DNA from 2 places in the Micromonospora sp. NPDC020750 genome. Region 1 is predicted to be linked to the other one. Evidence: predicted binding sites of a transcription regulator. Region 1 holds the regulator's gene; the other holds the start of a gene.

Region 1 (11,219 bases):
TTGACCAGGGTCGACTTGCCGGCCCCGGTGGAGCCGCCGACGACCACCAGCAGCGGCGCGTCGAGCCGGGCCATCCGGGGCAGGAGATAGTCGTCGAGCTGCGCGGTGAGGCTCGCGCCGATCTGGCGGGCGGACCCGGCCGAGGGCAGGGCGAGCGGGAACCGGGCCGCGCCGATCGCGGCCCGCAGGCCGGTGAGCGCGGCGGGCAGGCCGTCTCCGGTGGGGCCGGACGGGTCCTTGCCGGCGTCCTCGGTGCCGGTACGGGCGGCGACGGCGGGCGAACCGGAGCGGGCGGCGGGGTCCCCGTGCGTCGTCACCGCTAAAGCGTGCCCGACCGGCGCAAGGGAAGACAACCGGGCTCCCCGTAACGTGAGGTTGCGTCGGGTCGGCTCAACCCGATTTGACGATCGCCGTGGGCGTGGCACTATTGAGTCAAGTTCACTCAACTTGTGGCGAGTGCGCGGCGGGTTTGATCCCGCCACCTGCCCCAACGTAAGAAGCGAGGAAGCGAAGATGGCACGTGCGGTCGGTATCGACCTCGGCACGACGAACTCCTGCGTCAGCGTTCTCGAGGGCGGTGAGCCAGCCGTCATCGCCAACGCTGAGGGCTCGCGGACGACCCCGTCGATCGTCGCGTTCGCCCGCAACGGCGAGGTGCTCGTCGGTGAGGTCGCCAAGCGCCAGGCGGTGACGAACCCGGACCGGACCATCCGGTCGGTCAAGCGGGAGGTCGGCACCAACTGGACCGTCGACATCGACGGCAAGAAGTACACCCCGCAGGAGATCTCGGCCCGGACGCTGATGAAGCTCAAGCGGGACGCCGAGGCGTACCTGGGCGAGCAGATCAGCGACGCTGTGATCACCGTCCCGGCCTACTTCAACGACAGCCAGCGCCAGGCCACCAAGGAGGCCGGCGAGATCGCCGGCTTCAACGTGCTGCGGATCGTCAACGAGCCGACCGCCGCCGCCCTGGCGTACGGGCTGGACAAGGGCTCCAAGGAGCAGACCGTCCTGGTCTTCGACCTCGGCGGCGGCACCTTCGACGTCTCGCTGCTGGAGCTGGCCGAGGGCGTCGTCGAGGTCAAGTCCACCAGCGGTGACAACCAGCTCGGTGGCGACGACTGGGACCAGCGGATCATCGACCACCTGGTGAAGACCTTCCGGGGCGAGCACGGCATCGACCTGGCCCAGGACAAGATGGCCCTCCAGCGGCTCCGCGAGGCGGCCGAGAAGGCCAAGATCGAGCTGTCGGCGGCCACCACCAGCAACATCAACCTGCCGTACATCACCGCCGGCGCGGCGGGCCCGCTGCACCTGGACGTGACGCTCAGCCGCGCCGAGTTCCAGCGGATGACGCAGGACCTGCTGGACCGCTGCAAGGGCCCGTTCGAGCAGGCCGTGAAGGACGCCGGCATCAAGGTCGCCGACGTCGAGCACGTGATCCTCGTCGGCGGCTCGACCCGGATGCCGGCCGTGACCGACCTGGTCAAGCAGCTCACCGGCCGCGACCCGAACAAGGGCGTCAACCCGGACGAGGTCGTCGCCGTCGGCGCCGCACTCCAGGCGGGCGTGCTCAAGGGCGAGGTCAAGGACGTCCTGCTGCTCGACGTGACCCCGCTGAGCCTGGGCATCGAGACCAAGGGCGGCATCTTCACCAAGCTCATCGAGCGCAACACCACCATCCCGAGCAAGCGCTCCGAGGTCTTCACCACGGCCGACGACAACCAGCCGTCGGTGCTGATCCAGGTGTTCCAGGGCGAGCGGGAGATCGCGGCCTACAACAAGAAGCTCGGCACCTTCGAGCTGACCGGCCTCCCGCCCGCGCCGCGCGGCGTGCCGCAGGTCGAGGTCACGTTCGACATCGACGCCAACGGCATCGTGAACGTGCACGCGAAGGACCTGGGCACCGGCAAGGAACAGAAGATGATGATCACCGGCGGTTCCTCGCTGCCGAAGGACGACATCGAGCGGATGCGCCGGGACGCCGAGGAGCACGCCGACGACGACAAGCGTCGTCGCGAGGAGGCGGAGACCCGCAACCTCGCCGAGGCGCTCCAGTGGCAGACCGAGAAGTTCCTCGCCGAGAGCGGTGACAAGCTGCCGGGCGAGAACCGGGAGCAGCTCACGGAGGCCCTCGGCGAGCTGCGCGGCGCGCTCGGCGGCCAGGACATCGAGAAGATCAAGGCGGCCCACGAGCGGCTCGCGCAGGTCTCCCAGCAGGCCGGCTCGCTGCTGTACGCGTCTCAGCAGGCCGATCAGGCCGAGCCGGGCCAGCAGCCGGGTGCGGCGGGCGCGGCGGGCGCGGGTGCCGGGGCGACCGGCGGCGCGCAGGCCGGCGGTGCCGACGACGTGGTCGACGCGGAGATCGTGGACGAGGACAAGAAGTGACGATCCGCCTCGGACACGTACTCACGGCAGAGGGATGAGGTAACCCATGACGGAGAAGCCACGAGCCGCCGACCCGGGCTCCACCGGGTCGGCGCCGGGTGGCTCCGCGACCGCCGGGCAGTCCGCCGGCGAGCAGCCGCGGGTCGTCATCCGTGACAACCGCAAAATCAACACGTCGGAGGAGCCCGCCGCCACCGACGCCGGGGCGGACGTCCCGGCGGAGGGGCTGGTCGCCGACGCCGAGGTCGTGGTCGACGAGATCGAGGTCGAGGCCGCCTCCGTGGACGGGCCGCCCGTGGTCGACGCCCCGGCGCAGCCGGTGGAGAGCGGCACCCCGGCCACCGGCGCGCCGCCCGGCGCGGAGGTGGAGGGGCTGCGGGCCGAGCTCGACGAGCGGACCCGGGACCTCCAGCGGGTGACGGCGGAGTACGCCAACTACCGCAAGCGGGTGGACCGGGACCGCAGCCTGGTCCAGGAGCAGGCGACCGGCTCGGTGCTCGCCGCGCTGCTGCCGATCCTGGACGACCTGGACCGGGCCCGCGAGCACGGTGATCTGGTGGGCCCGTTCGGTTCGGTGGCCGAGCAGCTCACCACCGCGCTGGGCAGGTTCGGCCTGAACGTGTTCGGCGAGCAGGGCGACCCGTTCGACCCGACCCGACACGAGGCGGTTGCCCACCAAACCTCCGCCGACGTGACCGAACCGACCTGCGTACAGGTCATGCGCCGGGGCTATCAGCTCGGCGAACGGCTGCTGCGGCCGGCCATGGTCGCGGTCGCCGACCCGGAGTAGTGCCGACCCGCGCCGTCCCGCCCGCCCGTACCGGGCGGGCGGGACGTCCGGGATACGTCCCGCGGAAGGGGGTGGACCGGTGAGTTCCAAGGACTGGATCGAGAAGGACTACTACGCCACGCTGGGCGTGCAGAAGTCCGCCTCCCCGGACGAGATCAAGAAGTCGTACCGGAAGCTGGCCCGGGAGTCGCACCCGGACCACAACCCCGGCGACCCGCAGGCCGAGGAGCGGTTCAAGGCAGCCTCCGAGGCGTACGCGGTGCTCGGCGACGAGGCCAAGCGCCGCGAGTACGACGAGATGCGCTCGCTGTTCGGCTCGGGTGCCTTTCGGCGTAACGCCCGGGGAGCGGGCGGGCCCGGTGGGCAGCCGTTCGACGTCTCGGACATGTTCGGCGGCGCGGCCGGCGGCGGTGACCGTCGCTTCGGCGGGGCCGGCTTCCAGGACCTGTTCAGTTCGATCTTCTCGGGCGGCGGGGCAGCCGGTGGCCCGTCCCGTCCTCGTGGCCCCGCCAAGGGCCGGGACATCGAGACCGAGGTGGCGCTCGACTTCGACGACGCGGTCCGCGGGGTGACCCTCCCGCTGACCCTGCGCGCGCCCGGGATCTGCGACACCTGCCACGGCAGCGGGGCGAAGCCCGGCACCCAGCCGGTGACCTGCCAGGTCTGCCACGGTGCCGGGGTGACCACCCGGAACCAGGGGTCGTTCAGCCTGTCCGAGCCGTGCCGCAACTGCCAGGGCGTGGGCACGGTCGTTGAGGAGAAGTGCCCGGAGTGCCACGGCACCGGCGGGGTCACCAAGACCCGCACGCTGAACGTCCGCTTCCCCGCCGGGGTGGCCGACGGGCAGCGGATCCGGCTGGCCGGGCGCGGCGAGCCGGGCGAGCGTGGTGGCCCGGCCGGCGACCTGTTCGTGCACGTGAAGGTCCGACCGGACGAGCTGTTCGGGCGTACCGGGGACGACCTGACGCTGACCGTGCAGATCACCTTCCCGGAGGCCGTGTTCGGCACGGACCTGCGGGTCCCCACGCTCGACGGCACGGTGACCCTGCGGGTGCCGCCGGGCACGCCAAGCGGCCGGGTGCTGCGGGCCCGGGGCAAGGGCGTGGTGCGCAGGGACGGTCAGGCCGGCGACCTGCTGGTCACGCTCGACGTGGTGGTACCGGCACGGGTGTCCGACGAGGCACGGGCGGCGCTGGAGGCGTTCGCCGAGCAGTCCCCGCCGGCCGCCCGGGAACATCTCGACGCCCGGGTGCGTCGGTTCAGTTAAGCCTGCTGGAGTGCGTACGGAGGTGAGCGGGGATGGTGGGAGAGTTCACCGGCTCGGATGACCCTGCCTACGAGGCCAAGGTCCTGATGATCTCGGTGGCAGCGCGGATGGCGGGGATGCATCCGCAAACGCTGCGCCAGTACGACCGGCTCGGCCTGGTGCAGGCCGGCCGGGCGGCCGGCGGCGGGCGCCGCTACAGCGTCCGGGACGTGGTGCTGCTGCGCGAGGTGCAGCGGCTCAGCCAGGACGAGGGGGTGAACCTGGCCGGGGTCAAGCGGATCATCGGCCTGGAGAATCTGGTGGAGCAGGCGCAGCAGCGGATCGCCCGGCTGGAGGCGGAGCTCGACGCCGCGTACCGCCGGGTGGCCGAGCTGGAGTCGTTGGCCCGGTTTCCCGGTCGGGATCTGGTGCCGACCACCCGCACGTCCACCGCCCTGGTGGTCTGGCGCCCGCGCCGCGACCGCTGACTGTCCGCCACAGCCGCACCGCTCCACAGCTCCGGACCGCTCCATCGGCCCGGTCCGCTTCCCGGTATCCCGGCGCGGACCGGGCCGTTCCGTTAACCTGTGAATCAGGGCCTATACGTTCAATCCGGGCCATAAGCACCGCTGGAAACCACCGCACCGGCGAGGGGGGACCATGTCGGAACCGGCCAAGAAGGTGGCGCAGCAGGCGGAGGCGCGGCTCGACCGGATCGCGAAGTCCGCCCGGGAGCAGTTCAACAAGATTACCGAGAGCCGGTTCACCGACAGGATCAAGGACGGCCGGTTCGCCGACCAGGTCGACCACGGCGTCGACCAGGGGCGGGCCGACGTGCGGCGCGACCAGCAGCGCGAAGGGCGCGGTGGATCGGCCGCCTGACGGCCGGTGCGCCGACGTGCGGGCCGGGTTCCACGGGGGAACCCGGCCCGTTCGCGTGCCCGGGATGCGGGCCGGTCAGCCGATGCGGCGGTTCTCCCGGACCAGACCGCCCTCGCACCAGTCCCGGTAGGCGAAGAGGTCCGGGCGGGCCAGCAGCACCCGGCTGTTGTGCGCCCAGTTGTGCATCAGCTCGTCGCCGGCCCGTTCCGCCTGCTCGACCAGCTTGCGGAAGCGCCGCTTGGGATGGGCGCGGAAGTTCGTCCGGATGCCGTCGGCGGCGTAGATGTAGAGGCAGTGCAGCGCGAACCGGCGGGCCGGGCAGGCCGGGTCCATCGCCAGCTCGAAGAGCGTCTGCACGAGGTGGTCCCCGGCGACCAGCAGGTCCCAGTCCTGGGGCATCGAGGTCAGCGGCACGGAGTCCGGTTGGTAGGCCCACGCCCGCAGCTCCGAGGGAGAGGGGTCGACGGGATTCGTGAAGCCGCGGAACGTCGACTCCTGCACGCTCACCGGCCAACCTTCCGCTTGCGTACGCGGGGGGACCGGCCCGCCGCGGACTGGCTGCTGGGGCGAACGGTAGCCGGGGTCGCCGACCAGCGGAAGGGCTCCGCGGCACGAATTCGACAACCGATGGAACGGGCCGGGTCGGCCGTACGGCCGACCCGGCCCGTACCCGTGCCGGGGTCGCGGATCAGTCGGCGCTGACCAGCGGCTCGGTGCGCTGGCGGAGGGCCCGCTGCCGCAGCCACACCTTGAACCAGGCGAAGTCGGGCAGCCGGGCCAGCATCGGCCCGGTCACCACGGTGATCAGCACGTACGCCGTGGCCAGCGCGGCCAGCTTCGGTTCGACGCTGCCGGCGGCGACGGCGAGTCCTGCGATGACGATGGAGAACTCGCCGCGTGGCACCAGGGCCAGTCCGGCCCGCCACCGTCCGGGCTCCTTGATCCCCACCCGCCGGGCGGCCAGGTACCCGGTCAGGGTCTTGGTGGCCATCGTCACCACGGCCAGCGCGAGCGCCGGTAGCAGCACGGGCGGGATGTCCCGCGGGTCGGTGACCAGCCCGAAGAAGACGAAGAAGACGGCGGCGAACAGGTCCCGCAGCGGGGAGAGCATCTCGGTGGCGTGGTGGGCCACCGGCCCGGACAGCGCGATGCCGACGAGGAACGCGCCGACCGCCGCCGACACCTGAAGCTTGGCCGCGATGCCGGCGACCAGCAGGGTCAGCCCGAGCACACCGAGCAGCAGCGCCTCCGGGTCCTTCGCCGACAGGGCCGTGGAGATCAGGTGGCCGTACCGGATCGCCACCACGAGCACCAGCACGACGGTGCCGACCGCGACGCTGAGCGCGATGCCGCCGCCGAGCAGACCGCTGCCGGCCAGCACTGCGGTGAGCAGCGGCAGGTAGAGCGCCATCGCCAGGTCCTCGATGACCAGCACCGAGAGGATCACCGGCGTCTCCCGGTTACCGAGCCGGCCCAGGTCGGCCAGCACCTTGGCGATCACGCCGGACGAGGAGACCCAGGTGATGCCGCCGAGCACGATGGCGGCCACCCAGTCCCAGCCGAGCATGAAGGCGAAGGCCGCGCCGGGCAGCGCGTTGAGCACGCCGTCGATCAGCCCGGCGGGCGCCGCCGAGCGCAGGTTGCCGACCAGTTCGCCGGCCGAGTACTCCAGGCCGAGCATGACCAGCAGCAGGATCACGCCGATCTCCGCGCCGACGGCGAAGAACTCCTCGCTGGCGTTCAGCGGCAGCACACCGCCGTGCCCGAAGAGGAGCCCGGCGAGCAGGTAGAGGGGAATGGGTGAGAGGCCGATCCGCCGGCCGAGCCGCCCCAGCAGCCCAAGCAGGAAGAGCAGCGCACCGACCTCGATGAGCAGCGTTGTGGTCTCGTGCATCCGCGCCTCAGCCGTCCGGATCGTTGTCGGCGAGGATGGCTGTCACGCCGTCGAGCCCCTTGCGGGTCCCGACCACGACCACCACGTCACCGGCCTCGAAGCGGAAGGTCGGGTCCGGCGAGACGATCACCTCGCCGTGGCGCAGCACCGCAACGATGGAGGCGCTGGTCCGGGTGCGCGCCTTGGTGTCGCCGAGCCGCCTGTTGACGTACTTCGAGCCGGCCGGGATGGCGACCTGCTCGGTGAGCAGCCCGGCGGCCTGCTCGCGGAGTCCGGAGAGTTGACCGAGCATCAGCGACGCGCCGAGGATGTCTGCCAATGCCTCCGCCTCGTCGTCGGTCAGAGGTATGTCGGCCTGGCAGGAGTCGGGATCGTCCGGGTCATATAGGACAAGGTCACGGCGGCCATTGCGGTGGGAAACCACGCCGAGCCGGCGGCCGGATTCCGTCACCAGATCGTGACGCATTCCGATTCCAGGGAGGGCAGTCTGTTCGACACGTACTCGCACGCGGGCAAGGCTACCGGCTGAGGGGAGGGTCGATGAATGGTCGGCTCCTCCGATGGGCGGTCGCTGTGCTGCTCGTACCGCTGATGGCGGGCTGTTCGATCGGTCCGGTCCGTCGCCCACCCCCGGACCGGACGGTCCCTCCGCCCGGTCCGGCGACCACCGCGCCGGCGTCGTCCCCCACGACCTCCGACGTCGAGGTACGCGAGGTCCGGGTCGCCGTCGGCCGGCGGTACGATCCGCCGTACGTCGAGTTCGTCACCGCCGAGCAGGGATATGCCCTCTTCGCGAGCTGCGGAGGCGAGCCCCCGGACCGGAACTGCCCGGCGCTGTTCTACACGACGGTGGACGGTGGGCGTTCCTGGCAGCAGCGGCGACATCCCCGTCCGGTCGCCGGCAGCCAGCAGTTGTACGCCGTCCCCGGCGTGTTGGCGCTCCACTTCGAGCCCCGCGACTGGTACACCTCGACCGACGGCGGCGTCACCTTCGCGCACGCCATCGGGGAGCGGGCCCCCGCCGCCTGGCAGGCCGCCCAGGGCCGGTTCCAGCTCGACGAGGCCACCGGCCGGGCGGTTCGCTGGCAGGGGCGGCGGATGACAAACCTGCCCGCCCAGCCGCCGGTGCCCGGCCTGCACGGTCTCGTCGAGACCCGTGGCCTGCTGGTGGCGGCCGGCGTCGACGGCGGGAGGCCGTACGCCGCGGTTTCCCCCGACGGTGGGCGGAGCTGGCAGCGGACGGCGGTGCCGGCCCCCGACGGCGAGGTCGGGATGCTGCGCCCGGTGGCCGGGCCGGACGGCGAGGCGCGGCTGATCGGCTGGCCACCGGACCGGACGAGGTTCCCCACCTTCTGGCGATACCTGGGCCGGTGGTTGCCCGTGCCCGCCGAGGGGCATCCGGCGCGGGCGCTCTCGGTGGTGCCCCTGACCACCGGCCGGTTCGCCGTCAGCGGCCCGGACGGCGTGGGCGTGGTCGCCGACGGCCGGTACGACCGGCTCGACTGGCCGGTCGGCCCCGAGCACCACCTGACCCTGCTGGACGACGGCACGGTGCTGGGCCGCACCTCCGACGAGGTACTGCTGGCCTCGGGGCCGGTCGGCAGCCGCCACTGGGTGCGGGTGGTGCTGGAACCCGCCTGAGCGGCCGGCTCGTGCGGATGGCGGCTGCCCGTACCGGTTGTGCCGCGCCGGGGAGGGCCCCTGTTTCACCGCCTGTGGAGCTGCCCCGTCTGCGCTACCAACCGCACCTACTGCTTCTCCGCCACGAAGACGCCCACCCCTTCGAGTGTCTCGGTCAGCCCGGTCGCTCGGAGGATCATCATGGCCTTCCCGACCACCGTGTCCGACACGCCGTACTCCTTGCAGAGTTGCGACCGACTCGGCAGCTTCGCGCCGGGAGGCCAGTCACCTGATTCGATCTTGCTGCGTAGCTCGTCTGCGAGCACCTGGTACTGCTGCTTGGGCATACACACTCCCCGGATGGCATGCCCATTCGATCACGGCACCACCTCCAACCTCAAGCAATTGGGGGTTTGGTCGTTGACCTACAACCGGTACCGATTGTAGGTTGCTGTTGAACGCCCCCGGATGGCACTGAGGGCGCTCGACGAGGCGGGACGGCACTCCCCGGTTGACCGTCCCGACCTCCCCGTGGTCCTGCTCTCCTGCGGCTTGGTGGCTGTTGAGAGCAGGGCCGGGCGGTCGGTCGGCCATGTCGACCGACCGCCCCTCCCGGCATCGCACACCGAGTCGTCGAGGAAAGGACAGCCTGTGGTGCGTGCACTTCTGCGATCCCTGCTCAGCCGCCGGCACGCCGGGCCGTACTCGGCAGCCCACCGGCCCGTCGGTGCTGCCCGGCCCGTCGGGCACGGTCCGCGCAACCGGCCGCCGGCCGGCGCGTACCGCTCGTGCCTTCCCCTGCGGCCCTGGCAGGTGCGGAGCCGGACCTTCACGCCGCGCCGGAGCGGCGCGGACCCGGTGGAGGTGGCCGAGTTCCTCGACCGGGTCGCCGCCGACCTGGCCGCCGCCTACGCGGCGCTGGCGCGCAGCCGCGAGGAGGTCGCCCGGATCAAGGCGGCGCTGCGGGAGTGGCAGTCCCGCCAGGCACCCGCCGCGCGCGACCTGGCCCGGCGGCGGCCGTGAGCCGCCGGTACGTCATCCATCTGCCGGTGACGGCGGCCGACCTGGCCCGCGCCAAGATCCTGGCCCGGACCGCCGTCCGCTCGCTGGCCATCGTCGCCCCCGTCGATCCCGGCGAGACCACCGTCTCGACCGAGGACGACCAGGGGGTACGCCACCGCGTGTTCTGCGACCGCCGGCTCGATGGTGGGCGGCGGTGCGTGCTGCGGGCCGAACACGAGACGCCCTGCACCGCCCGCGTACCCCGCTGATCGGGGCTGCGCCCGCTCCTCGATCCGGACCGTTGGCCGTCCGGCCCGGTGCCCCCGGAGGCGCGCCGGAACGTGACCCAGCTCACACACCCAGGGTTGAGCGGAATAGGCTCAACCCTGGGTGTGTCCTTCCTAGTGGACACGCCGATCCGGGGGAGCCCATGAACACGGAACGTCTCACCACCAAGAGCCGCGAAACCATCACCGGTGCCGTCGCGCTGGCGAACCAGCGCGGCCACGCCACCGTGGAGCCCTGGCACCTGCTGCTGTCGCTGCTGGACACCGAGGGGTCGACCGCCGCAGGTCTGCTGCGCGCCGCCGGGGCCGACCCCGCCGAGCTGCGCCGGGCCGCCCAGCGCGCGGTCGACGGCCTGCCGGCAGCCAGGGGCTCCAGCCTCGCCGAGCCCACCCTGGCCCGCGAGTTCGTCAACGCCATCGGCGCCGCCGAGCAGATCGCCCGGCCGCTGGGCGACGAGTACACCTCGACCGAGCACCTGCTCGCCGGCCTGGCCCGGGTCGGCGGCGCGGTCGCCAGCGCGCTGAAGAACGCCGGCGCGACCGAGGAGAACCTGGTCGCCGCCTTCCCGACCGTCCGGGGCGGGGACCGGCGGGTCACCACCGCCGACCCGGAGCAGACCTACCAGGCACTGACCAAGTACGGCGTCGACCTGACCGCCAGCGCGCGGGACGGCAAGATCGACCCGGTGATCGGCCGGGACTCCGAGATCCGCCGGGTGATCCAGGTGCTGTCCCGGCGTACCAAGAACAACCCGGTGCTGATCGGCGAGCCCGGCGTCGGCAAGACGGCGATCGTCGAGGGGCTGGCCCAGCGGATCGTGGCCGGCGACGTGCCCGAGTCGCTGCGGGGCAAGAAGCTGGTCTCGCTCGACCTCGGCGCGATGGTGGCCGGCGCGCAGTACCGGGGGCAGTTCGAGGAGCGGCTGAAGTCGGTGCTGGAGGAGATCAAGAACTCCAACGGCCAGGTCATCACCTTCCTCGACGAGCTGCACACCGTCGTCGGTGCCGGCAAGGGCGAGGGCTCGATGGACGCCGGCAACATGCTCAAGCCGATGCTGGCGCGCGGCGAGCTGCGGATGGTCGGCGCGACCACCCTCGACGAGTACCGCG
Region 2 (11,219 bases), on a different contig from region 1:
GATACCGCACCGCTGGACGAACGGCGACGCCGCCGCCTGCGCGCCGGGGCCCACGACGAACACGCCGATCGCGGCCAGCAGAACGCCGAGGAGCAGGCCTACGGACAGTCCTGGGAATTTCTTCCTGGGCATGCTGAACTCCTAACCATTCGTGGGGGGACGCTGAACTTTGTCGCGGCCAGCCCGGGCCGCTTCGGGCGATGACCACAGGGAGGGAATCCCCTGGGCCGGGGCTACGACCGAGGCCCGGCCCGAACCATTACATCGATCACTGTGGTTGCCTGATGAACCCATCAAAGCACTGAACCGATTAAGTTACAAGGCTGTAAACCGTGGGCGCGCCTCGCCGCCTTCGGCGCGGCCGTGGCGCACGCCCAAGTGAGCCGCATCGTCGACGGTGCTGCCCACTTCGCCCGCGGCTGAGAACCCATGATTGTTAACCGATTCAGTTACCATCTCGACGGTAGGAGGCGGGCCGGTGCCAGCGGGCCGGTCGCGGCACACCACCGGCCGTCGCCCGCGACACAGGCCGGGTAAGCCGGTTGTGCCGGTCGCCCGAGCGCGCCTCGAGGGGTGATGAAAGGCTTATGGCATGAGTTCCGCACCGACACCGATCGACCCCGCCGCCCCCGGCAGCACCGACGAGGCGACCGCCTTCACCGACCTCGGGTTGCGCGCCGAACTGCTCGGCGCCCTCTCCGCCCTCGGCTACGAGGAGCCGACCCCGATCCAGCGGGAGGCCATCCCTCCCCTGTTGGCCGGTCGGGATCTGCTGGGCCAGGCGGCCACCGGCACGGGCAAGACCGCCGCGTTCGCCCTGCCGCTGCTGCACCAACTGCCTGACCGGCGCCCCGGCGGCGACCCGGTGGCGCTGGTGCTGGTGCCCACCCGGGAGCTGGCGGTGCAGGTCTCCGAGGCGTTCCACCGGTACGGCAAGGACCTGGGCACCCGGGTGCTGCCGATCTACGGCGGGCAGCCGATCGGCCGGCAGCTACGCGCCCTGGACCTGGGCGTGGACGTGGTGGTGGCCACCCCGGGGCGGGCGCTGGACCACATCGCCCGGGGCACCCTGCGGCTGGGCGAGCTGGCCACGGTGGTGCTCGACGAGGCCGACGAGATGCTCGACATGGGCTTCGCCGAGGACATCGAGGCGATCCTGGAGCACGCCCCGGCGCAGCGGCAGACGGTGCTGTTCTCGGCGACCATGCCGTCGCGCATCGACGGGATGGCCCGCCAGCACCTGACCGCACCGGTACGCATCCAGATCGGCCGGGAGCAGCAGGTGGCCGGCGAGGCGCCCCTGGTGCGGCAGAGCGCGTACATCGTGGCGCGGGCACACAAGCCGGCGGCCCTGGGCCGGGTGCTGGACGTGGAGTCGCCGACCGCGGCGATCGTGTTCTGCCGCAGCCGCGAGGAGGTGGACCGGCTCACCGAGACGATGAACGGCCGGGGCTACCGGGCCGAGGCGCTGCACGGCGGGATGAGCCAGGAGCAGCGGGACCGGGTGATGGGACGGCTGCGCGCCGGCACCGCCGACCTGCTGGTGGCCACCGACGTGGCGGCCCGGGGCCTGGACGTCGAGCAGCTCACCCACGTGGTCAACTACGACGTGCCGTCGGCCCCGGAGTCGTACGTGCACCGGATCGGCCGGGTGGGCCGGGCCGGCCGCGAGGGCGTGGCGATCACCCTCGCCGAGCCGCGCGAGCACCGGATGCTCAAGACCATCGAGCGGGTGACCGGGCAGCGGATCGCGATCGACAAGATCCCCACGGCGGCCGACCTACGCACCCGGCGGCTGGAGCTGACCCAGGCGGCACTGCGGGAGTCGCTGCTGGAGGACGACCTGGATCCGTTCCGGGTGATCGTGGAGTCGCTGTCGGACGAGTTCGACCTGATGGAGGTCGCCCTCGCCGCGGTGAAGCTGGCCCACGAGGCCGCCTCGCCGGGCTCGGACGACGACGAGGAGGAGATCCCCCAGGTCGCGGTCCGTCCGCAGCGGGAGACCCGGCCGGGGTACGAGGGCCGGGGTGGCGGCGACCGCCGTCCGGCCCGCCCCCGGTCGGGGGACGCCACGCAGGTGTTCATCGGGCTGGGCCGACGCGCCGGGGTGCGCCCGCAGGACCTGGTGGGGGCGATCACCGGAGAGACGCGGGTGAGCGGCCGGGACATCGGCTCGATCGAGATCGCCGACCGGTTCTCGCTGGTGGAGGTCCCGAACGGGGCGGTCGACGAGGTGATCGCCGCGCTGCGCGGCAGCACCATCAAGGGCCGCAAGACGACGGTACGCCGCGACCGCGACCGCGCCTGACCTCTTGATCGATTCGGCGTCGGTGACAATCGCGGCCCCCTCGTTCCGGGGCACCGCCAGGTCACCGACGCCGAGTTGATCCGCGGCGGCGCGGGTCGGCCGGGTCAGGTCAGAACGCGTACGAGCCGAACCTGCCCCAGGCGACGACGAGCGCCGCGACCAGCAGCACGGCGGTGAACGCCGCGCCCGGGTACTCCTTGGCCCGGGCATGCACGACGACGGCGCCGGCCATCACGATCGCCGCGCCCACGGCGGCCAGCGGGGTCAGCACGGTGGCGATGCCGGTGACGGCCGGCAGGATCAGGCCGACGGCGGCGAGCACCTCGAGTGCGCCGAGCGCCTTCACGGCGGGCTCGGGCACGCCCTCCACCCAGCCCATCTGCTCACGCAGCTTCGCCTTGGGTCGGGCCACCTTGGTCAGCCCGCCCACGGCGAAGACCAGCGCGAGCAGGATCTGCAGGATCCACAGGACGACGTTCACGAGGGTGCCTCCGAAGGGCTGCCGCCCAGCCGGGCGGACAATTTACTTGACGTTTCAAGCATCACCGTACGGTCGGGTACTTGAAGCGTCAAGTATCGGTACGCTGGAGCGATGGAACCCACCCGCTGGCTGAGCGACGGCGAGCAGGAGGTCTGGCAGCGGATGCTCGCCGTGCTCACCCTGCTGCCGGCCGAACTCGACGGGCAGCTGCAGCGCGACGCGGACCTGACCCACTTCGGCTACGGGGTGCTGGCGCTGCTGTCGGAGACCCCTGGCCGGTCCCGCCGGATGAGTGAGCTGGCAGCCCTGGTCAACGGCTCGCAGTCCCGGCTGTCCCACCTCGTCGGCCGGCTGGAGCGCCAGGGTTGGGTACGCCGCGAGCGGGCCGACGACGACGGCCGGGGCTCCGTCGCGGTGCTCACCGACGCCGGCTACGCCCACCTGGCGGCGAGCGCGCCCGCGCACGTGGCCCGCGTCCGCTCGCTGGTCTTCGACGCGCTCACCCCGACGCAGGTGGCGCAGCTCGGCGCGATCACCGCCGCGCTGCTGGCCCGGCTCAGCCCGACCGGCGGCTGCCCGGCGCCCGCGACGCGACGCGGGAACGCGTCCGACGGGTCGTGACGGCCTGCCCCGGACCTGGCCCCCGGTGCTGCCGGAAATGAGGCCCCCGGCAGCGCGGGACGAGGTTGAGGCAGCGCCGGAGCCGACGCCACCTCACCGGCCACCGGCCACCGGCCACCGGCCACCGGCAAGACCCTGCTGCCCACGATCAGTGGGGGCCTTGGCCGGGCGCGCGTTGACAGAGGTCCCCCGCCCGCGTGAAGCGATGACAGGGGACCTCTGTCCGCCCTCAGGCGGCCGTCAGGGTGGGACCGGTGAGGGTGCCGGCGTCGGCCGGGCGCAGCGCCAGGGCGAGCACGTCGACGACGTCGGCGAGGGTGTGCACGGTCAGCGCCTCCCGTACCTCGGTGGGCAGGTCGTCCAGGTCCGGCTCGTTGCGGGCCGGGATGATCACCTCGGTCAGGCCGGCCCGGTGCGCGGCGAGCAGCTTCTGCTTCACCCCGCCGATGGGCAGCACCCGGCCGGAGAGCGTCACCTCGCCGGTCATCCCGAACTCGGGCCGCACCGGCCGGCCGGTCACCAGCGAGGCCAGCGCCGTCACCATCGTGATTCCGGCGCTCGGCCCGTCCTTGGGCACCGCGCCCGCCGGAACGTGCAGGTGGATCCGCCGCCCGGCGAGGGCGTTCGGGTCGATGCCGAGCCGGCGCCCGTTGGAGCGCAGGTACGACAGCGCGATGTGCGCGGACTCCTTCATCACGTCGCCGAGCTGGCCGGTGAGGGTCAGCCCCGGCTCACCCTCCATGCTGGTGGCCTCGATGAAGAGCACGTCCCCGCCCGCGCCGGTGACCGCGAGGCCGGTGGACACGCCGGGCACCGCCGTCCGCTCCGCCGACTCGGGGGTGAACCTGGGCCGGCCGAGGTAGCGGGCCAGATTGTCGGTGTCCACCCGGACGGGCGTCGGGTCGGTCGCCAGGGCGACCGCGACCTTGCGCAGGATCTTCGCCAGCGCCCGTTCCAACTGCCGGACGCCGGCCTCCCGGGTGTGCTCCCCCGCGATCCGGGCGAGCGCGTCGTCGGCGACGGTGACCTCCTCGGCGGTCAGGCCGGCCCGCTCCCGCTGCCGGGGCAGCAGGTGGTCGCGGGCGATGGCGACCTTCTCGTCCTCGGTGTAGCCGTCCAGGGTGACCAGCTCCATCCTGTCCAGCAGCGGGCCCGGGATGGTCTCCACCACGTTGGCGGTGGCCAGGAACAGCACGTCGGACAGGTCGAGGTCGACCTCCAGGTAGTGGTCGCGGAAGGTGTGGTTCTGCGCCGGGTCGAGCACCTCCAGCAGGGCGGCGGCTGGGTCGCCGGCGTAGCCGACCGCGAGCTTGTCGACCTCGTCGAGGAGCACGACCGGGTTCATCGAGCCGGCCTCGCGCAGCGCACGGACGATCCGGCCGGGCAACGCGCCGACGTACGTGCGGCGGTGGCCCCGGATCTCCGCCTCGTCGCGGACGCCGCCGAGGGAGACCCGGACGAAGCTGCGGCCGAGCGCCCGGGCGACGGACTCGCCGAGGCTGGTCTTGCCGACGCCCGGAGGGCCGGCGAGGGCGAGCACCGCGCCGGAGCCACGCCCGCCGACCACGCCGAGGTTGCGCTCGGCCCGGCGGTTGCGCACCGCGAGGTACTCCAGGATGCGGTCCTTCACGTCGGCCAGGCCGGCGTGATCGGCGTCGAGCACGGCCCGGGCCGCGGCCAGGTCGGTGTTGTCCTCGGTACGCGTGGTCCACGGCATCTCCAGCACCGTGTCCAGCCAGGTGCGGATCCAACCCGCCTCCGGGGAGGCGTCGCTGGCCCGCTCCAGCTTGCCGACCTCGCGCAGCGCCGCCTCACGGACCTTCGCGGGCAGCTCGGCGGACTCGACCCGGGCCCGGTAGTCGGCGGAGCCGTCCGGCTCGTCCTCGCCGAGCTCCTTGCGGATGGCGGCGAGCTGCTGGCGGAGCAGGAACTCGCGCTGGGACTTCTCCAACCCCTCGCGGACGTCGCTGTTGATCTGTTCGGTGACCTCCTGCTCGGCCAGGTGGTCCTTCACCCAGCCGACGAGAAGATCCAGCCGGGCGGTGACGTCCGGAGCGGCGAGCAGTTCGGTCTTCTGCGCCAGCGTGAGCCAGGGCGCGTAGCCGGCCGCGTCGGCCAGCTCGGAGAGGTCGGTCATCCGCTCCATGGCGTCGATGACCTGCCACGCGCCGCGCTGCTGGAGCACGGACGTCATCAGGGCGCGGTACTCGCGGGCGAGGTCCCGGGCCCGGCCGGTGGGGACGGGTTCGGGCAGTTCGGTGGCCTCGACCCAGAGGGCGGCGCCGGGGCCGGGGACGCCGGAGCCGATCCGCGCCCGGGACAACCCCCGGACCACGGCGGCCGGCTCGCCGCTGGGCAGGCGGCCAACCTTCTCGATGGTGGCGACCGTGCCGACGGGGCCGTACTCGCCGTCGATACGGGGCACGGCGAGGAGTTGCTCGTCGCCGGTGGCGCGGGCCGCGTCGACGGCGGCCTGGGTGGTCGGGTCGAGGGTCACCGGAATGACCATGCCGGGCAGCAGGACGGCGTCGGTCAGTGGAAGTACCGGAAGAGTTGCCATCGAACACCTGCTATCGCGTTGAGTTGAGCCTGACTCACTCAAGTAACAGAGCCTCCCCCTTGTTCCGAAGCGTGATTCAAGCCACTCCACCGGTCGCTCGAAGGCGGCCCGGCGCAGGGCCCGGGCGCGGATCTCCCTCGCCGACCGGAGGCGTCCGACGAGGAGCGACGGCAATCCCCGCGCCTGATCGCGGCGGGGGCCGGGGCCGGCGCGATCTTCGGGAAACCGTCCGCCGCCGAAGGGAAGGCGTGGCGGATGGCGACAACACCGCCGCGCCTGCCAGGGGTGTCGCAGGCGAATCGGGCGGCCACCCCGCAGCGCCTCTGGCCTGCTCAACCGCTTGAGCGGCACCGGCAAATTCCACCGGCCGAGCGGGATTCCATCCCGCGTAACTCGACTCGCCGAATGCAGAACCGGGCATATTCTTGCGGAATTGCCAGTTGATACGTCAAACTCTTAGAACACCCCGCCCCACACAAGGAGTAATTGGCGATGGCTCGGAAAGTAATCACCGTTCTGACTGATGACCTCGACGGCGGGAAGGCGGATCGGACCGTCGAGTTCAGCCTGGACGGCGTGGCGTACACCATCGATGTCTCCGACGAGAACGCCGGCACCCTGCGCAAAGCACTCGATCCCTACATCAACGCCGGCCGGCGCATCGGTCGCGGCCCGGTCGAGACCGGCCGGACCGCCCGCCGCCCGGGAAGGGCCCCCGTCTCCGGAATGGACCGCGAGCAGAACCGGGCCATCCGGGAATGGGCCGCCAACAACGGCCACGAGATTTCCGACCGCGGGCGCATCCCGGTGTCGGTCGTCGAGGCCTACAAAAACCGCTGATCCGGCGGCGGTGCCGCGATCCGGGGGTTCCCGGGTCGCGCCGTGGAGGCCGGCACCCGCTGGCCCCTTTCCGGTCGCAGTTCCCACGGCGCCGGCCGACACAGGCCGGTGCCGGTGCGGGCCGTCCCACGACCCGGTCGGTCAGCTACTTGGCCGGTCGGCGCACTCGACGGAGCAGCGGGCGGGCCGGGCCCGGCACACCCGGTTCTCCGGGGCGCCCGTCGACACGTCGGTGAACGGCGCGCGGACGGGGCCGGGCCGGCACGGCACCGGCGTCCGGTGCACCCGACACACCCTCCCGAGGTGACGGCCCACCCACGCGCCGACCGGCGTCCGCTCTTCCTGCCGTGCCGGTCCGCCGAGATGACGGCCACCTGCGCGCCGCCCCGCGTCCCACGTCCACCGGTCCAGCCTCGCAGGCCGCCGGTGCTCGAACCGCGCGACGGGGTCGCCCAGGGGTGATCGGCCCCCGGGCGACCCCGGATCTGCCGACGGTCGCGGCGCCGCCGCGCGAGTCAAGTTGACCTGGATCCACACGAGGTCGGATCCACACGACGTCGAAGGCGGGTGCCCGGTTGACCCGCTCCATCATCGGGATGCGAGGTACGGGCCGCCACCGGCCCGGACCGCGCACCGGGCGTGCCGGGCTGCGGCAGGCCGTCCCCGCCTCCGTTCCGGCCGCCGCCGTTGTCCCCGCCGCGCTGACCGCCCTTGTTACCGATTTTGCCGAAGACCGCGAGCGTGCCGACAACGTCCAGCAGCCGCCTGCTCCGCGCGATACCGGATGACGCCCCCGTGTGGGCCTTCGCATCGAATTGCTCTCCTGCCCCGATCCGGTAGCCGCCACGTGGCCCCGTCGGACCGATCAATTCTGGGAGGTCGCCGGTGAGGGTCACTACGACGTGCCGGCGCATGTCGATGGTCGATGATGTTCTTTCCGCACCGTCATCCACGCCCGCAGGCTCGGTGGAGCAGGATCCTGTCCATTCCCGCTGGAGTAAGATGCCGTGGCGCGAGGCTCAACCCGGATATGGGAATTCTGCGGGAGCGGCCGGTCGACGGCCCCGTTCCAGGGGACGTCAGTCCGCGCAGAGGTGGTCGAATCCAAAGCCGTTCCGCATTTCGTCACGGCGCGCCCGCAGCCGGCGGATGTCCCCGTCGAACTGCTCGCGGGCGACCAGTTCCGGCTCGCCGCCGTCGAGGCCACGCAGCCGCTCGCCCACCGCCACAGCCGCGAGGTCCTCGGCGAGCCGCCCCGGGTCCACCCCGCAGGAGAGGCGGTGCTCCCACACCCGCACCCGTTCCACCAGGAACCGTCCGGGCCGCACCTCGACCCAGCTCCAGCCCTCGGCCGGGCCGTCCGCCCAGCGCACGTGCAGGCCCCGGACGATCGGGTCGACCAGCCGACGGGAGACGTAGGCGTCGACGGCTGCCGCCCGGGCCAGGGCACCGAGATCGTTGACGTGCCCGCTGCGCCCGTCCGGCAACCGGCCGACGATGTCCCGGAAGGCGACCGGCGTGGCGTCCCCGGGCTCGGTGTGCCCCGGGTCCGGCCGGACGGCGTCGGCGTAGGCCCGCGCGTCGATGACGTACTCGACGATCCGCCGGCCTTGGTCGGCGGCGCGCAGGGTGGGCGAGGCGATCCGCAGCACCGCCAGGCCGACGGCCGCGCACACGGCGTCCTTCATCCGTTCGGCGCGCTGGGCCGCCGACCCGGGCGGCACCGGCGGCCCGACCTCGACGGCGAACAGCGGTCGGCCCGAAGGCGCGGCGCAGACCACGTGGTCGAGGCACTCCCGGCCGGCCGAGCTCCACTGGTGACCGGTGACCCCCGGCGGACGGCCGTGCAGCAACTCGCCGAGCCGCCGGGCGGCGTACACCACCTGGCCGCCCCGGGCGAGGGCCGGACCACGGCCGGTCGATGCCGCGACGGGGCGCAGCAGGGAGCCGTCTTCACTACCGGTGCTCGTCATCCGCCTTGTCCATCCGTCGGGCCGTCAACCGGCCGAGTCTAGGCCGTCGATCATGGTTCCCACCTCGCCGGTGCGGCCCGCGCCGGGCCGCCGGTCGGCCCGGGCACGCCGCCCGGACGCTCCTCGCCGCGGCGCCGGCTGGGCGGGGCCGGCGGAAGCGCTCCACTCTCCGGTTCTCTAGGCTCAGCGGGTGCTGCACAGTGGACGGCCCCCGGAACTCATGACCAAGCGCAGCCTCGTCGCCGTCTCCCATGCCATCGAGAGCGCCGCCCTGGCCATCGCCGAGGACGGGCCGCTGGTGGTCGTCGCGCTCTTCCAACGGATGCCGTACTTCGAGCGGGAACGGGCGGTCTACGAGCGGATTGCCGCCTCGGGGGCGGTGACGGTGGTGGGCGTGGTCGGGCAGCGTCCTTCGGAGCTCCCCGACGGCGCGTACGGGGTGGCCCTGGAGGAGACCGAGGACCTGGCGCGGGAGTGGAGCGTGGTCGCGCTGACCCCCCGGTTCGGCGCGACGCTGGTCGCGTACGACCGGGCGGAGGTGGAGCCGGCAGCCACGCTGGAGGCCGGCCGGCTCTTCGACGGCCGGTGGGGTTTCCGCCGCGACGAGGCGTTGCACGAGGTCCTGCGGCTGCGCGACCGGCTCGCCGACCGGCTTCCCGACGCGGCCCGCGCAACCGTGGACGACGTGCTGGCCCGGGTGCGTGATCTGCCCGCGACGCCCGGCGAGGCACGCGGCGAGGCGGCGCTGCGGCTGATGTTCTCCCGCGCCGAGCGTGCGGCCCCGGAGCGCTGGGCGACCGGGTCGGGGTCGGGTGACCGCGGCCGGGGTGCCGAGGCGAGGGCCGCCGAGGCCGCCGCACCGCTGCTCGACGAGTCGGGGATGCGGCTGTGGACGGGCGAGGACGGGATCACCGCGTCGGGCACCCTGCCGGTGGCGCTGATCGGCGTCCGGGTCGACGAGCCGGCTGGCGCGCCGGAGCGCTTCGGCCGGCGCAGCGCGGCCCGCGAGGCGCAGGCGGTGATCGGGGCGGTGACCGCGCCGCTGCGCCCGGTGGACCGGGCCGTACGCCTGTCGGACCAGGAGTACCTGTTGTTCCTGCCGGCGCTGACCGAGGAGCAGGCGGTGGCGGTGGCCGGCCAGGTGCACGAGGCGGTCGGCGACCTGGTCCGGTCGTACCCGTTCGTCGCGTTCGCGGTGCATGCGGCGGTCACCGTGACGGCCCGGCGGCCCCTGCCCGTGGCCGACGTCCGGCACGCCGTCGGGTGGGCCGCTCAGGAGGGCGTGCCGGTGGCCCGGCTGGCCCCCGAGACGGCCGAGGTACCGGTCGGGTAGCGCGGGTCAGGAGCTCGGGTGCGGGAGTCGAGGGGTGTCCGCGTGCTGCCCCCGTACCGTGCCGGAGGCACTGCCCACGCGAGCACCGGTCTCCGGTCTCATCGGTTGCGGTTGCGTGATCATCGACTACGGTCGGACGAGGCCGACGGGGAAATGTCCGGCCGGGACGAGTAGATCAGGGTCGAAGGTCCCGGTCGGAAGCGGACCCATCGGCCCTGACCGGGACGCCGGTGACGATGTCCAATGGAACTGCCACCGGGAACGCGGTGCGAGGCACAGGAAGGGACGTGGACACCATGGCCGCGACGATCGAGCGGACCGCCGCCAACACCATCGCTCCATCGGGCGAGACCACCCGCCAGAGGGCCGCCCGGTACGTCCTGGCCGGAATCCGGATCGCCCTGGGCTGGACCTTCCTCTGGGCCTTCTTGGACAAGATGTTCGGCCTCGGCCACGGGACCGAGGCGAAGAACGCCTGGATCGAGGGGGGCAGCCCCACCAAGGGCTTCCTGGCCTTCGGCACGGCCGGCCCGTTCAAGGGGTTCTACACCGAGATCGCCGGCGCGGCCTGGGCGGACTGGCTGTTCATGCTCGGCCTGGCCGCCATCGGCGTGGCCCTGATTCTCGGCATCGGGATGCGGATCGCCGCCGTCGCCGGTGGCCTGCTGCTGGTGATGATGTGGACGGCCGTCCTGCCCCCCGAGAACAACCCCTTCATGGACGACCATCTCATCTACGCCGCGGTCCTGGTGGTCCTCGCCCTGCTCGGCGCGGGCGACACCCTCGGCCTCGGCCGGGCCTGGAAGCGGCTGCCCATCGTCCAGCGGTTCCCCTGGCTGAGGTAGTCGGACGAGCACGGCCCCGACGGGCGCCACCTTCCCGGTGGCGCCCGCCGCCGCATGTCGGGCCGCGCTGGGACCGCCGGGCGCGGGACCGCCGGACATCGGCAGATCACGATCCGGCAGGATCGACGGCGACCGCAGTTAGCCGCAGCACCGAGCAGGAGGCGTACGACATGGACAAGCCCCAGGTTGGCCCGATCGAGGGCGCGCCGCCCGCCGATCTCGTCATCGAGGACCTCACGGTCGGCGAGGGCCCGGAGG

What was found. The regulator HspR, encoded in region 1, represses chaperone genes until heat shock. The targets are predictions, from matches to a motif close to TTGAGTNNNNNNNACTCAA.
Region 2: the regulator HspR is predicted to act here: its motif matches at 5,994-6,012, upstream of lon (endopeptidase La).

Annotation. Positions count from the first base shown of each region.
Region 1 is NZ_JBIRTH010000007.1:310,032-321,250, reverse strand. It holds gene ACH4T9_RS22940 (ABC transporter) at 1-317, opposite strand, end outside; gene dnaK (molecular chaperone DnaK) at 514-2,388, shown strand; gene grpE (nucleotide exchange factor GrpE) at 2,435-3,178, shown strand; gene dnaJ (molecular chaperone DnaJ) at 3,258-4,445, shown strand; gene ACH4T9_RS22920 (heat shock protein transcriptional repressor HspR) at 4,478-4,912, shown strand; gene ACH4T9_RS22915 (hypothetical protein) at 5,085-5,306, shown strand; gene ACH4T9_RS22910 (hypothetical protein) at 5,382-5,813, opposite strand; gene ACH4T9_RS22905 (cation:proton antiporter) at 5,995-7,200, opposite strand; gene ACH4T9_RS22900 (cation:proton antiporter regulatory subunit) at 7,208-7,708, opposite strand; gene ACH4T9_RS22895 (hypothetical protein) at 7,741-8,841, shown strand; gene ACH4T9_RS22890 (winged helix-turn-helix domain-containing protein) at 8,949-9,167, opposite strand; gene ACH4T9_RS22885 (DivIVA domain-containing protein) at 9,475-9,843, shown strand; gene ACH4T9_RS22880 (hypothetical protein) at 9,840-10,091, shown strand; gene clpB (ATP-dependent chaperone ClpB) at 10,253-11,219, shown strand, end outside.
Region 2 is NZ_JBIRTH010000004.1:423,242-434,460, reverse strand. It holds gene ACH4T9_RS15830 (cellulose binding domain-containing protein) at 1-132, opposite strand, end outside; gene ACH4T9_RS15825 (DEAD/DEAH box helicase) at 593-2,308, shown strand; gene ACH4T9_RS15820 (DoxX family protein) at 2,418-2,789, opposite strand; gene ACH4T9_RS15815 (MarR family winged helix-turn-helix transcriptional regulator) at 2,901-3,410, shown strand; gene lon (endopeptidase La) at 3,640-5,970, opposite strand; gene ACH4T9_RS15805 (Lsr2 family protein) at 6,463-6,810, shown strand; gene ACH4T9_RS15800 (hypothetical protein) at 7,386-7,598, shown strand; gene ACH4T9_RS15795 (hypothetical protein) at 7,890-8,783, opposite strand; gene ACH4T9_RS15790 (DICT sensory domain-containing protein) at 8,974-10,116, shown strand; gene ACH4T9_RS15785 (hypothetical protein) at 10,404-10,961, shown strand; gene ACH4T9_RS15780 (FKBP-type peptidyl-prolyl cis-trans isomerase) at 11,132-11,219, shown strand, end outside.